2 linked regions of the Oceanispirochaeta sp. M1 genome follow. Each later gene encodes a partner of the first gene's protein in a complex. Links are inferred from orthologs where the notes say so. Each region holds a gene or a part of one and is shown on either strand. Other genes may lie near its edges. The genes, in order: dnaB and dnaG.

What was found.
Region 2: the proteins of dnaB (region 1) and dnaG are in contact, whole or in part, in a crystal structure (PDB 2R6A), measured with the Geobacillus stearothermophilus proteins. The link is inferred for Oceanispirochaeta sp. M1 from one-to-one orthologs. Residues at the interface, in WP_033016901.1 of Geobacillus stearothermophilus: Ser13, Glu15, Ala16, Gln18, Glu91, Leu92, Asp94, Ala95, Val96, Pro97, Thr98, Ala99, Ala100, Asn101, Tyr104, Tyr105, Ile108; in WP_049624496.1 of Geobacillus stearothermophilus: Lys456, Leu457, Leu458, Pro459, Ala460, Asn463, Ala464, Leu467, Leu535, Leu536, Ile537, Ala538, Gln544, Glu545, Asp548, Tyr549, His552.

Annotation. Positions count from the first base shown.
Region 1 is NZ_QQPQ01000023.1:29,822-42,638, reverse strand. The notes cover bases 4,224-7,184. They hold dnaB (replicative DNA helicase), read left to right. Parts: upstream 4,224-5,014; coding sequence 5,015-6,355; downstream 6,356-7,184. Other genes in these bases: DV872_RS16320 (WD40 repeat domain-containing protein), read right to left, coding at 6,742-7,184; DV872_RS16325 (late competence development ComFB family protein), read left to right, coding at 6,364-6,663; rplI (50S ribosomal protein L9), read left to right, coding at 4,390-5,001; DV872_RS16340 (hypothetical protein), read left to right, coding at 4,224-4,385. Also shown: DV872_RS16370 (PIG-L deacetylase family protein), read left to right, coding at 1-498; DV872_RS16365 (SIS domain-containing protein), read left to right, coding at 528-1,544; DV872_RS16360 (hypothetical protein), read right to left, coding at 1,615-2,067; rpsF (30S ribosomal protein S6), read left to right, coding at 2,213-2,494; DV872_RS16350 (single-stranded DNA-binding protein), read left to right, coding at 2,507-2,992; rpsR (30S ribosomal protein S18), read left to right, coding at 3,067-3,408; more of DV872_RS16340, read left to right, coding at 3,423-4,223; more of DV872_RS16320, read right to left, coding at 7,185-8,874; RIP metalloprotease RseP, read right to left, coding at 8,878-10,227; dxr (1-deoxy-D-xylulose-5-phosphate reductoisomerase), read right to left, coding at 10,224-11,354; DV872_RS16305 (phosphatidate cytidylyltransferase), read right to left, coding at 11,368-12,213; uppS (polyprenyl diphosphate synthase), read right to left, coding at 12,213-12,817. UniProt on the Escherichia coli protein: The main replicative DNA helicase, it participates in initiation and elongation during chromosome replication. Travels ahead of the DNA replisome, separating dsDNA into templates for DNA synthesis.
Region 2 is NZ_QQPQ01000012.1:146,094-148,951, reverse strand. It holds dnaG (DNA primase), read left to right. Parts: upstream 1-467; coding sequence 468-2,249; downstream 2,250-2,858. Other genes in the region: rpoD (RNA polymerase sigma factor RpoD), read left to right, coding at 2,249-2,858; mltG (endolytic transglycosylase MltG), read left to right, coding at 1-464. UniProt on the Escherichia coli protein: RNA polymerase that catalyzes the synthesis of short RNA molecules used as primers for DNA polymerase during DNA replication.

The sequences.
Region 1 (12,817 bases):
AAGATGGTGGATATCATCCGGAAGGTTGAGGCAGGGATAATTATCACTCATATTTCCAATGATTATCATCCTGATCACCGGGCAACATCGCTAATATGTGATGCCGCAGCCATAGTGTCAGCTCTCCCCAATGTCCCTTCAAAAGAGAAGCCTCTGCCTGTGACACCATTGCTGTATCACAGTGCTCCCATGAGCCTCTCTGATCCCCTTGGCTTTCCCATACCCGATCCTCACTTCTTTATAGATATCAGCTCGGTAATTGATACTAAACTTGAGATGCTGGGATGCCATCTCTCACAGATGGATCTGATGAAACATATGCATAAAATTGATGATTTTTTTGGAGAAATGAAAAAATTCTCTGCGGAACTCGGTCAGATGGTGGGAGTGGAATACGCCGAATGTTTCTGGCAGCACCTTGGCGGCGGATTTCAGAAAGATCCCCTGATTCAGGAAGTTTTAAAATCAAATTTAATTACAAAACCCTCAAGCCTGTAATGCAGCCTTGATCATATAAGGAAATAAGAATGAATAATAACGAAAAATATCAGAAATTTGCACTGTGCCGTGAAATGCTTGAAACACCACGGGTCATCAGGGAGTTTGATATTCCCAATCTTGATGTCTATGTGGATGATGTAAAGGCCAGCAATGAGGTCCTTCTGACAGGAGAGGGCTCCAGCCGTATTTTCCCGGCGAAAAGAGCCATTTCCCAGTCACTGATGAAGGGTGAATCCACCAGGTTTATCACCGAAGGTTCCACACAGGCCATGGATTATGATCTGAAAAATAAAACTGTTTTCGGATCATCCAACTCAGGAAGAACCAAGGAGCTGATCAGGCTCTTTGATAAGCTGAAAAAAGCCGGACATACCGGTCTCTACGGTGTCACAGCCTCTGAAGATTCAACACTTGAGAGTTACTGCAAATCCACCTTTGTTCTGAACTGCGGCGGAGAAGACGCAGTAGCGGCCACAAAAAGTGTTGCCGAACAGGCTCTTTTTTACGATGCGGTTCGTGCCGGTCTTAAAGGAGAGGATCTAAAGGATCTTGCCGGAGTTGCTGATGCTGTGGAAAAAGCACTGACACTGGAAATTGATCCTGAAGTTACGAAGCTTATCGCCGGTGCCGGCATGATCTATTTTGCAGGCAGGAATACGGGTGTCGCAGAAGAACTGACTCTTAAAACAAACGAAATTACCCGAAAGAAATCTGATTTTCTCGAGGGTACATATGCCGCTCACGGTATTGAAGAGGTTATGAATTCAGATGACGTACTGATTGTAGTAGATCCCTTTGAAGAGGAAGAGGAAAAATTCATTAAATGTCTGACAGACGCTGTGGGGGTCAAAATTATCTCAATAGCTGCGCGTAAGACATCTTTTACCCACTCTGTGGTTATACCGGATGCCGGTGATTTCCAGGATTACGTAGAACTTGCAGCCGGATGGAATCTGTTGGTAGAAACGGGGTTGGAACTTGGAATTGATCTGGATACACCTGTGAGAGCAAGAAAAGTCGGAAACGAATATACTCCTGCCTGATAATTAACAGCCTATAACACAAGGGCTGGTCTCAAACACAAATATGCATAACATGTGGTCAGGGGGGAGCTCAGTCTTCCCCCTGCTGCATTAATAACTCGTACTCACTTGATGAGAGACTTGAATTGTCCTCTGTTGAATTTCGAAGGTTTTCACTGATTTCCCGGCGTATGGATTGTACATCCTCCAGATGTAAAGCCATTTTCCGTTTCAGTTCGGGAAACCTCTCCCTGTCTTTTTCAGAAAAAAAACCTTTTTTTTCCTCTGCAAACTCGATTAGAGCCGCCAGTTTGGTTTTCAGTTTCTGAATTGAAAAGAGAAAGTCGTTCCGTCTTATCAGATAAGGATTCTCTTTGAGCAGGGTATAATGTCTGTTTAATACGGTATCAACGGCAAAAATTTGCTGTACTATCCTCGATGCGAAGAACTCGCTGTCGATAGATAGTTTCAGGCCGTTCTGGATATTTGTAATTTCAGTATGCAGGTAAAATAGATTATCTTCATAATGAACCTTCTCGCTCATCTTTCACTCCGATACAATATTGTGTATTATATGTGTCGGCAAGATGGGCATTTAGCTTGACATCAATTAGCTCTTATGTTATTTTTCCACAGCCTCTTTATTTGCTCGGTATGAGCAAATCATTAATGTCCGTAAGGAGGATAGAATGAGATCCTATGAATTTACAGCAGTTTTCCGCGTAAAGGAAGACAACTATGCAACCGGTCTGAAAAATGTTAAAGCCATTTTTGAAAAGAACGGAGTTACCATTACTTCAGAAGAAGATATGGGTGACAGATTGCTTGCTTATCCCGTTACAAAAGAAGAGCGTGGTCATTACCACCTGTTCAATATTGACGCCGATCCCGCAGGAATCCTTAAGATTGAAGATGCTCTCAAGTTAGAGACATCTCTTCTCAAGTATCTTTTTGTAAAAAAAGAGAAATAATAAGGAGTTCCCATGGCAGAAGATTTAAATCGCGTTATTCTAGTCGGTAGACTTACAAGAGATGCAGAACTCCAGTACACAAATACAGGATGGGCCATTGCTAAAATGGGCATGGCCGTTAATCGTAGACGGAAACAGGGTGATCAATGGGTTGATGAGGCCAACTTTTTTGATGTTACTCTGTTCGGTAAACGAGCGGAATCTTTAAGTCAGTACCTTAGCAAAGGAACGCAGCTTGCTGTTGAAGGTCAGCTCCGGCAGGAACGCTGGGAGCAGGACGGCATGAAGCGTAGCAAAGTCACAATCGAAGCCACAAATATTCAGCTTCTGGGTAGCAGAAGCGACAGGGGGCAGATGGGAGATAATTCCCATCAGAACAACCAGGGAACGCCACCCCCGAAAAATTCTCAACCTTTTGAGTCATACAATAAGCCTGAACAGAATAATTCAGTGCCACCGGCTCAGAAAGAACGCTTTGAGGATGATATTCCATTTTAAGTCCCTCGGCCCTGAGCCGTGGAAGAGAATGACTATGAGATGGAAAGTAAAATTGATGTACGAAGGAGAAAAACATGTCTGAAGATACACAGAATGCAGCAGCACCTGCTACACAGGGAAATACTGCAGATGCCAGACCTGCTGGTCCCAGAACCGGTGGAGACAGAAGCGGTGGAGACAGAGGTTCGGGTATGAGACCCAGAAGAACTTTTTACAAGAAAAAAGTATGTAAGTTTTGTAAGAATGGATTGGAAGTTGATTACAAAAAACCCGATTCACTGCGTCGTTTCGTAACAGAAAGAGGAAAGATTCTTCCTAGAAGAATCACTGGAACCTGTGCAAAACACCAGAGAATGCTGACAACAGAAGTTAAGAGATCAAGAGCACTGGCTCTTCTTCCTTACGTTTCTAAATAATCAGGAACTTTTTTTTGGAAACCGGTCAGATCAGAAAAATTACAGGAATATCCCTGACAACAGCTGTGCTGTATAATCTAGGGATACTGTCACCTTTTTTTGCCGTTCCACTGCAGTTTTCTGCAAGGGACAGCAATAGGTCACGTTTTCTGAGTTCATCCCTGTTTTCAGTGATTCTGATTCTTGCCTTCAGGGCAATGATTCTGAGGCCTCTCGGGGCATTGGGATTTTTATATGTAGACGGATTCATCCTGTTTCTAGTAGTTTCAGGACTCTATATCTGTAATTTTGAATTGAAGGGAATAACTCTTCCGGTCCGAATTGCTTTTGTTACAGCAGGAACTGCTGTCTTAAGCATGCTTCTTCTGCCTTTTGCAGGTGGATTAAAAGATCAGATTATTCTTTCTTTGAACCAGATCCTGAGTATCAGCAATGAGCTGAATCTCACGGCATCCGGTCTTGAGGGAGATAGTTTGATGAACGGAGAAACGTTGTTCCTTATATTTCAGGATATGGTTGGAAGTTTCGGACTTGTCTGGTACTTCTTTTTCATTGCTTTCTCCCTTTGGTTGGGACAGAGTTTAATGAAACGCAGAAATGGAACGGATTCTGATACAGAAACAGAAGGCTGGGAACTTCCGGAAGTCTGGGTTTGGTTTCTTTTCGTACCACTGACGCTATATCTTGTTGATAGGCTGATGGAAGTACGGGGAATCGATCTGCTGGGGAGAGTGCCTTCCTATGGGGTCAGCAATATTGTTCTGATCACCGCAGGCTGTTATGCAGTTCGCGGACTTGGGATAATAAAGCGTTTGATGAATAAAAAAGGATTATCTGTTCAGATGCAGCGTATACTGCTGATGACTACAGGTTTTCTGATTGTTATGCCGGGTGTTAATCTGGCCTTATTGATATTGATTGCAGGGCTCGGTGTATCCGAACTCTGGGTAAATTACAGAATATTTGACAAGGAGTAAATCCATGAAGATTATATTAAATCAGGATATTTCCAGCCTTGGTGAAGAAGGTGATGTAAAAGTCGTAACTGACGGTTATGCCAGAAACTTTCTTATCCCCAAGAAACTGGCCGTACCTTTTAACAAAGCCAATCTGAACATGTTTGAACAGAAAAAAATGGCTATTGAAAAAAGAAAAGATACAAAAAGAAAAGATGCCATGGGTATCAAAGAGCGTCTGGCTAAAGAAGTTCTGAACATCTCTATGCCTGCCGGTGATAAAGGAAAGCTTTTCGGTGCTGTTACAGCTGCTACAATCGTAGAAGAGCTCAGCAAGATTGGTCTTACTGTTGAAAAGAAGAAAGTTGAAATTGATGGTAATTCCATCAAAGTTACAGGTAATTCTACAGTAAAAATCAAACTTTACGGTGGTGAAACTGCCGAACTGAAAGTTGTCATCGAAGGTGTCCAGGTTGAAGGTTCTAAACCCGAAGCTAAACCTAAGGCTAAAGTAGAAGTTAAAGCTTCTACTGAAGAAGCTGTTGCTGAAGTAGCTGTTGCTGAAGAAGCTGTTGCTGAAGAAGCTGTTGCTGAAGAAGCCGCTCCCGAAGTATCTGCCGAAGAATCTGTCGAATAAATTCAAGGAACATATGGAATCAGTTTCCCTGAAAGATAAAGTGCCTCCGTATAATGAAGATGCAGAATCTGCTGTACTGGGGGCACTCTTAATAAATTTCAACCTCGATGCTCTGGATATTGTACGTATGTATCTGGGAGTCGGGGATTTTTTCAGAACAGGAAATCAGCATATTTTCAATGCTATTGAACAGCTTGAAAAAAAAGGCAGTGGTGTTGACCTTCTGACATTAATTGAAGAGCTTAAGTCTGAGGCTCTTCTGGAAAGAGCAGGAGGCGCTGCCTATGTCAGCGGTCTCACATCCTCAGTACCCACTACAGCAAATATTGAATACTATTCAAAAATAGTCCGGGAATGCAGCATTCGCCGCAGGCTCCTGACAATTTCTGCAGAAATTCACGCACAGGCACATGATGAATCTAAAGATACTTCCGAGATACTTGAGGAAGTTGAGCGACAGGTATTTGATATCAACGATCAAAGATCAGTTGATTCCATACAGTCTGCCGGCGATGTAATAAAAGAAGCCATATTCGCCATCGAACAGCGTTATTCTCAAAAAGGTGATTTCACTGGTGTACCTTCCGGATTTGATGATCTGGATGCCATGACTACGGGATTCCAAAAATCAGAAATGATTGTTATCGGAGCCCGTCCTTCGGTAGGTAAAACAGCTTTTGCATTGACCGTTGCCGCCAATATCGCCATAAAACAGAAAATTAACTGTGGCTTTTTTACACTGGAAATGACAACACTGTCGGTTATGCAGAGACTCCTGTCCCTGCAGGCTAACATTAATTCAAATAAAATCAGAACCGGACTGCTTAAACCTTCAGACTTCAACAGTCTGACTGATGCAGCCAGCAGCATCTATGATGCCCCCCTCTGGATAGACGATACTCCCAATATGAAGCTTCTGGACCTGAGAGCCCAGGCGCGTCGAATGGTCAGTAAATTTGATGTGAAAATTATATTTGTTGACTATCTTGGACTCATTACATTTGAAGATAAAAGAATCCCGCGGCATGAACAGATGGCCGAGGTCAGCCGGTCTCTCAAGGCACTTGCCCGTGAACTGGATATTCCTATAGTTGCATTGTCCCAGGTAGGACGTCAGACCGAAGGTAAGGCCCCCGGCCTGGCAGACCTCCGTGAATCAGGTGCAATTGAGCAGGATGCCGATGTGGTTATGTTCCTCCATAGAGAGAGAGGGATTGACAGTCATGAAGGAACACCTGAAAATATAGAGACAGAACTGATCATTGCCAAGCAGAGAAATGGTCCCGTCGGTGTTGTTAAAATGGCTTTTATACCCCATTTTACCAAGTTTGTTCCTCTGGCACACAGTAATTAGGAGTTTGAATGACTTTTATTGAAAATTATAATCTTGATGAGATTAAAAATGAAGTTAAAGATGTTGCTTACAATGAGCTTGAGAAGCAGCTTTCTTCTATTTCTGATGATGACATCTGTAAATGTACAGACTGTGTACAGGATATGGCATGTTATACCCTTAATCAGATAAAACCACGTTATACTGTTTCACTTCTTGGCAGTCTTTTTACCAAAGCGGAGACAGAAGTCCTTATAAAGGATATTGAGACAGTTGTGTCTATGGCTATTGAAAAAATAAGCCAGAATCCATTGCACAGTAAATCCTGATAATTTCAATTGAGATAATAAAACCCCGCCGGTAAACAGCGGGGTTTTTTTTGCCTTAACGTCTAAGGCTTATGGGTTTCAGGATTCCGGAGCTGCTAAAGTTTTAATACTGAAGCTGCTCCCCACCGATCGTCCAGTAGTCGTGGAAAAGCTGTTAATCTTTGAAGCCGCCGCTCTGTCGCTTATGACCGGTTTGGAACCTGTTGCCGCATTGATGGATATCCAGTTTTCATCACTCAGCAGGTAATAATCCAGAATTTTTATCCCTTTCTGAGGATCAAAGAGGGTCAGAGATCCGTCACTGTTAATGATATAGAGAACCGACTGATGATAAAACATATTTTCAATATTTCTATCATAACTCCAGGTCCGTCTCTGAGTCCCCCTGATTTTTATAATATCCCGACCCGTAATACTTCCATAGAGTGTGGGAGTATAGGAGGATGAATCTACAGTTAATATTGAATTGATCCATTCTCCCTTCTTACTGTAGATGGTAGTGACTTCAGAAGGGTTCTCTTTTTGATGACTTCTGATCTCTGTTGAAATTGTACCGTCTTCTTTCAGTTTAAGGCCCGCTGTATAGATGCTGTTGCCCCTCTCAGGACTTAATATGTTGTAAATGAGGAAACGGTTATCATCAAAGGGTGTAATCTCTCCTGTGTCCAGCTGAACTGTCAAAAGGGGATTCTTACTTGTTTTCATCAGTGATTTGCCGGCCAACAATGTGGAATCATCAAGGAAATTCAGACTAACCATTCCAAGAGCCGAGAACCCGAATTCTCTAATTCCTGTCTGAAGATTGCTTAAAGTGGCCTCTCCAGTGCTCTCCAGAGCAAGAACCTGACTGTTTCTGACCTTAACCTGATCCAGAGCCGCGGAGTAACTGTTATTTTCTCCAATAATTTCATTGTTCTCCGGATCGTAGAGAACATATCCCTTACCATTATTTTCACTGGACCATATAAGAAGTTTCCCATCTTCATAACTCTCTAATTTAGAGTTACCCATAATGGGATTCTTCATGGAAGCCATACTCAGGTCATTCAGACGGTTCGTACTGTATGTTCCACTGGCCCCGAAAAACTTACTCTCAAGAGTATAAAGATCATTTTCGCTGAGTATATAGAGTGTGTCTCCGTTGAATTCAATATCCTGTATATGTGCCAGCTCATTTTTCTTGTAGACAATGGGACTGAAAGTAGTCTTATCAAGCTCCCAGATATTACCTGAAGCATCTGATAAAAAGACCCTGTTATTTATGGTTTCTATGGCTCTGAATCTGTCTGTTATTCTGAAAAAACCTGTATCGGCAGTCATGTCTTCAAGTGTTCTGTTTGCATTGTTAAGATAATTTTCCGAAGCAATTGGAGAGAAAAACGCACCTTTGGTGGAGCTGTGACTGATTCGGAGTCTTCCGCTTTCAGACTGCTTTACTACAGAAAGGACACCTCTGTTCTGGTCAATGGAGAAAGAGAGCATATTTTCCACAGTCATTGCATCTTTGACATCTCCGCTGAGGCGGTCAATCATGAAGATTGAGTTTTCTTTACGTGCAAGAATATAACGTTTTCCTTCGGTCTGAAGTACCTGTATATCACTTAAATCTTCCATGGTGGGAGCTTCATTCTTAAGAGAGGATGTACGGATGTCAAAATATCTGAAGTATCCGGAGTTGCTGTAGGTCATGATAGTAGATTCTGTAGAACCGATATAACCATAGCTGAAGAGACCGCTCAATCTTTTCAGATATGAGTATTCACGGCCGGACTGACTGTCATATAAAACAATACTCGGATTTCCTACACGAGCAAGGAAAAGAAATTTTCCCTTTCCTGAATAATCAAACTGAATAGGACGAGTTGAGAGTGTTTTGGTAAATAGATTTTTGCCTGTTTTCCAATTCCATACCGAGAGAGCGCTGTAACCCGGTCTGTTGACAAGAATTGCCAGCTCAGTTTTTTCCGGATGAAGCTTCAGTTCAATACTGCCGTATAGACCCGTATCCAGTTGATATTCAAGTTTGTCACTTTCAAGATCCCAGATATTTACCAATCCTGAATCATCGGCGGATATCAGTGAGTTTGACTGATTGTGATAGTGTAGAGCAGTTACCGATTTATTATGCCCTGAATCAATTATCATTCTCTGTGCGGGAAGCAGAGAAGCACTAAGCATAAAAAGCAGTATGGTAATTTTTAATTTTTTCATTAATCAGTTCCTTGAAAAAAAGAGTATGTCATTCATGGTTGCAAAAATTATCAGTGCAAATACTATCATCGTACCCAGCATCTGGTATCTATAGAGTACCGCTGGATTAGGTTTTCTTTTAAACAGGCCTTCTACAAGAAACAGAAGTATCTGACCGCCGTCAAGGACAGGAATGGGAAGAAGGTTCATTATAAACAGGGCAATATTAATCAAAGCAATAAAGCGGAAGAAGCTCAGCAGCCCCTCTCCGATACCGGCTTTGAATCCTGAGAATGCCAGATCTCCGGTCATATAGGTGATCCTCAGGGGGCCGGAAACGGCTGACTGAAGATTGATACCCTTGAATAGAAGTGCAAGTCCCTTAACAGAGTTTCTAGTTGATTCCCAGGCTTCCAGGGCTCCATTTTTAAATGATGAGATGAGTTTGAATGCCGGTGTCCGGTATGTCAGGTAATCAAACTTGATTCCACCCAGGCCTAATTCCATCCCACCGGACATATCCAGGGTAATTCTCTGATTATTCCGCAAAATGGTCATGGTCTGAACAAGCTCTCCCTCTTTAAGTGAGGCAGAAACATCCAGGGCATGAGAAACGGGTCTTGAATTGACCGCCAGTATTCTGTCTCCGGCCATGGCACCGTAGTCCCTGAGAAGTGATTCATCACTGAACTCACGGATTACAGCATCGATCCAGGGATAAATCCCCATATAACCGGCACCGCTCTCCTTATTTAGTTCGGGAGTGACATCGATGTTCATTAGTTTTGAGTCTCTTTTAACTGTAAGGGTAATGGCCTCATCAGGATTGACGACAATCATCCTCTGGAGCTGATCAAAGCGCTCAATTTCTTTACCATTGATTGCAGTAATCAGATCTCCGCTCTGCAGTTCGGCCTGATCAGCGGGGTAGTCACTGCGTTGAGTATACTCAGAGGCAAGGACAATACGAGACGGGTAAAAGTGGATGTTATAACCTATGAAACTGATTACGAAGAAGATAATCCCCGCAAAAATCAGGTTCATAAACGGACCGCTGAGAGACACAATGATTCTCTTCCACCAGCTGGCGGCATACATATCACCTTCGTCGGTATCAATGGTTTTTGCTTTGCTCTCCCAGGCCTGTATCATTGCCTGTTCACCCTGCATCTTGCAGTATCCTCCGAGGGGGAAGAGAGAAATCCTGAATTCCGTATCTTTCCACATCCTTGAATAGAGAACCTTACCCCAACCGACGGAGAAGGCCTCAACCTTGATGCCTGAAAGTTTGGCGGCTATAAAATGTCCGGCCTCATGGACTACCACTACAATGGATAATCCAACCAGACCGAATAGAATCTTCATTATGGTCATATCGTTATTTTCCTGACAAATTTTTCTGCCGTGTTTCGTGCTTTTCTATCACTTGCTAGAATTTCTTCTACAGTGTTGTATTTATTGCTCCAGTCTTTCTGGAGGGTATGCTCGGTAACTTCGGCAATTGATTTATATTTAATTCTGTCTCCCAGAAATGCATCTACCGCAATCTCGTTGGCAGCGTTATAGGCAATAGAGTATGATTTTCTAAGGTCTGCACATTCAAAGGCATACTTCAGCATGGGGAATTTCCTGAAATCCGGTTCCTGGAACTCAAGTGTTTTACCTGCAAGATCCAGATAGGCCCAGGGAACTTCTTTCATAACTGGATAAAAAAGTGCATTCTGAATAGGAAGTCTCATGTCAGGTGCTGAAATCTGCGCATAAAGGGCCAGGTCTTTAGTTCTGATCAGGGAATGAACATAACTTTGGGGATGTATGAGAACTTTAATTCTGTCTACATCAAAATCAAAAAGCTGTTGTGCTTCTATAACCTCGAGACCCTTATTGGCCATGGTTGCCGAATCAATTGTAATTTTCGGACCCATATCCCATGTCGGGTGAGCCAGAGCATCCTTCTTGGTTATTGAATCAAAGTCATCAATCTCTCTGTTCCGGAAGGGACCGCCTGAGGCAGTCAGTATAATCTCAGATATGGTTGCAGCCTTTCTATTCTCAAGGAGATAGAATATTGCCGAATGTTCAGAATCTACAGGCAGGAGCCTGCAGCGGTGAACTGAAGCAAGGTGTTTGATAAGGGGTCCTGCAAGTACCATGGACTCCTTGTTGGCCAGTGCCAGATCAATACCGCATTTCAGTGTCTGAACCGAGGGCATCAGTCCACTGGCACCGACAATGCCGTTAACTACAATATCTGCATCAGAATCTTTTATCAGATCAAGAATGCCCTGAGATCCGTGATATTTTATTTTCTCACTGCCGGGTTTCTTAGCGCTGAGACAGAGACTTGCATCAGGGTAATCAGCTGCGTCTTTGAGAAGCTTCTGCTCATTGCTGTGTCCCTGAAGACCGACAAGCCGGAATTCTTCGTGATGGGAACGTATTATTTCAAGGGTACTCTGACCGATTGAGCCGGTCGATCCCAGTATCAGTACTCGTTTCATGTTTTAACCTGATCTATAGGGTAGTGAATTGCAGGAAGTAATAGAAAATCGGTGCAGTCAGTAAAAGAGAATCAATAGAGTCCAGGAGTCCGCCCCTGCCCATTATGATATTGCCTGAGTCTTTGACCCCTGCAGATCTTTTAATACCCGATTCAATAAGATCTCCAAGGATGGTTGTCACTCCGGCAATTACACCGAGAACAATAACGGTCCATAAAGGTCCCTGCATTATATTAGGAAAAATAAACCAGCTGCTGATGGTTACAACAAGTGAGGCAAAAATTCCGCCTCCGAAACCGATAAGGCTTTTATTCGGGCTTACAGCAAAAATTCCTCTTTTGGAGTTCTTACCGAAGAAGACACCCATAAACCATGCAAAGGAGTCGTTGAAATAAACCATAAGCATAAAAATTATCAGTATAAAACTGGCAGATTCAAATCCTGAAAAGCGAATTATGTAGGTAAGGAAATATCCGGGATAAAATAAGCTTAGCAATGAGCCTGCAGCTGCTTCTATCAGCCCTTTGAAACCGGCCTTCCCCATGGTGAATATAGGTAAGATCAGTACAAACAGTCCTGCAATCAGGAAATAGAGCAGTAAGATATTTTCCGGAAGTATTCCCAGGGTTATAAAGTATGTCAGAACCGGGAGAAGAGCTGATACTACTGTCAGAGTCTTAACAGGAACAGATATTCCCGCCTTTCTGAGCATCTGAGCCATTTCATTGGTTCCGACCATGGTGATCAGCAGTACCACAAGGTTAATAGCCAGATGGTTTGCATAGGATATCAGTATAAGAATGGTCAATACAGGCAGTGCCACCGCGAAGAGCAGAAATCTTTTCTGGGTATTATTCATTATTTAACTCCGCCGAATCGTCTTTCGCGGTTCGAAAATGAATCTACAGCTAGCTGCAGATCTTCTCCTGTCCAATCGGGCCAAAGCTTATCAGAAAAATAAAGCTCGGAATAAGCAGTCTGCCAGATAAGAAAGTTACTGATCCTTTTTTCTCCACCCGTACGGATCAGAAGATCCACAGGAGGAAGATCAGGATTGTCCAGAGACGACCACAGTATTTCAGCAGTAATAGCCTGTCCCGGATTCGTCTTAATATGACTGTTCACAGATCTGACTACTTCATCCTGACCACCGTAGTTAATCAAAAGATTGACTGTAAGACCTGTGAAATGAGAGGTCTGTTCCTTTACGGTTTTAATCTCTTTCTGAATATCTTCAGGAAGACGGCTCAGGTCTCCGCTGTGAACGACACGAATGGAATTATCCTTATAGAACTGATATTCCTTTTTCAGGTAACTTTTAATCAGAACCATAAGGAATGAGACTTCATCTTCGGTTCTTTTCCAGTTCTCAGTGGAAAAAACATAGAGAGACAGGTTTTGTAAGCCCATATCCGATGCGGCTTTGACAATTGCCTTTGCCGCATTAAGTCCTTCCCGATGAC
Region 2 (2,858 bases), on another replicon or contig:
TGGACAGTATATTCCCATTCTATGTGGATCTGTCAGATGAAAAACTGCAGGAGAAGCTGATCCTTGCATCCATTATAGAGAAAGAGTACAGGGTGGAAGAAGAAGCAGCTCTGATAGCCTCTGTCTTTAATAACAGGATGAAGATTGGAATGCCCCTTCAGTCCTGTGCCACCGTTATATACGTAATAACAGAAGAACAGGGAAAGGAGCATCCCGAAAGGATCTTTTTCAGAGACCTCGAGATTCCTTCAGCATTCAATACATACCTCAACAATGATCTTCCTCCGGCACCAATTTCAAATCCCGGAATAACTGCCCTGTCTGCTGCATTTAATCCTGCACAGACAGATTATCTTTTTTTTGTCGTTAAAGACTCCATGTTAGGCACACACACATTTACCAGCAACCTCGCAGACCACAACACAGCCAGGCACTCCTATATCCAGGGATTCAGGAGTAAATAGGGTATGTCCATGAGAATACCTGAGCTGTTGATCGAAGAGATCAAGGAAAAAACTGATATTCTCGGTATCGTAGGAGAATACTCAACTCTAAAACGCAAGGGTGACCGCTACTGGGGTTGTTGCCCCTTTCATAATGAAAAGACACCTTCCTTCTCAGTAAGACCGGAGCAGGGCATGTACTATTGCTTTGGCTGCCACAAAGGAGGCAGCCTCTTTAACTTCATCATGGAAGTGGAAGGTCTCAGCTTTATTGAGGCAGTACGCTTTGCAGCTGAAAAGGCAGGAGTTCCTCTTCCTGAAGATGCTGCAGAATCTCAGGAAGAAGTCATTCAGAGAAACTCTCTCAAGGATCTGTATAAAAGAGCTTCAGGCAGCTTTCATTATATCCTGATGAACAATGATCAGGCAGCTCCTGTCAGACAGTATCTTGCAGACCGTGGAATTCATAAGGACACTATCGAACGCTTCCAGCTTGGATATGCCCCGGATGATCCTAAATGGCTCTACAGCTTTCTTAAAAATAGAAACTATTCGGATGATTTTCTGGCAAGTTCAGGACTTTTCTCTAAAAAATATGCCTCCTGGTCACTATTCTCGGACAGACTCATGTTTCCAATATTCTCGAACAGAGGAGAAGTTGTCGCCTTCAGCGGCAGAACCATGAAGAAGAATGATCCCAAGGCACCCAAATACATCAACTCTCCGGAGACGGCTCTTTACAACAAAAGCAAACTCCTCTACGGACTTTGGCAGAGCCGTGATGAACTAAGAAAATCCAAGACCTTTTACCTCTGCGAAGGAAATGTAGATGTAGTTGCTCTTCATCAGGCCGGAATTGAGTCTGCCATGGCTCCCCTGGGAACTGCCTTTACGGATGATCAGTCCCGGCTTCTTAAAAGATACAGCGATCAGGGTTTCATTCTATTTGACAGCGATAGTGCGGGTCAGAAGGCAACATATAAGGCCGGTATAGTATTTGAGCGTCTGGAATTGCCGGTAAAGGTCATAAAATTACCTGAAAAAAGCGATCCTGCAGAAATTCTTGAAAAGGAAGGGGCAGAAACATTAAAAAAAATGTTAAAATCCCCTGTAAATCTATTCGAATATCTGTTAGATTTGGCAATGGTGTCTTATGACATCTCTACACCGGAGGGCAAGGAACAGGCAGTAAAAGAATTATTTCCATATATTGAATCAATTGCATCTGAAATTAAGAGGGATTTATGTCTTGGTACCTTGGCGGAAAAACTTGGAATAGAAAGCAAATCGCTTCTATTTGAGCTTAACCGACAGAGGAGCAATTTTTCCAGGAAAGTAGTGAATAAACCACAACCTCGAATTCAGGAGCAAAAGATGACAGATGAACTGCTACTGGTTATGACAGCGGCTCTTCATCGGGAATTTGCAGAAATTGTAAAGCAGTACACAGGTGAATTTGACTTTCAGGATGAGAGGGCCATACTTTTATACAACGTCCTTATTGATTGTGAAAAAAATAATGAGAGCAGCACCGAAAGTTTATTAGCCGGAATTTCTGATGATTCTGTTAAAAGAATAATCATGGAAAAGATTTCTACTGGAGAACTGGATGAAAATACGAGTGAGTTGATAGACAAAACGCTCCTTTTATTAAGAAGGAGAAATCTGCAGAATAGAAGCAGAGAAATCAACCGTATCATGAGTCAGGTATCAAAGGAAGACAGCTCCTGGGAATTGGTGAATGAATTGATAATAGAAAAACAGAATCTGGATAAAGAAATAGAAGAATTGAAGGTGAGGGAATAATGTCAGAGATTAAAACTGACCCCGCAATAAGTAAATTACTAGAGTATGTAAAAACTAAAAAAAGTCTCACTTACAGCGAGATGAATGAACTGCTTCCCGATGACATTGTGAATTCGGAAAAAATCGAAGCTGTTATTTCTCTTTTAGAAGAAATGAAAATAAATATACTTGAAGATGGACCCGTTCTTGAAAATCCTGAAGAAGATCTGGAAGAAGATCTGGAGGATGATTTAGTTGATTTGGATGATCTGGATGATACTCCAATCATAGTTGATGCGGGTGCATCGGTAATTGCTGATGATGCGGACACTGGAAAATCTGTCGAGCATGCGGATGGCGATGGAATTATAGACGAAGAAGAACTTGAACTCGATGAAGATCCCGATTTGGAAGCTGAAGTATTACCCAGCAAAAAAAAGGATTCAAGGAAACTTGTTTTCAATGAAAAGGATTCTTCCATAGATGATCCTATTCGCCTCTATTTAAGAGAGATAGGTAAGGAAAATCTTCTGACTGCCCTGCAGGAAGTAGAACTCTCCAAACAGATGGAAGAGGGTGAGGAAATAATTAAGAATATCCTCAAGACCTCAGGAATGATAATTCCGGAAT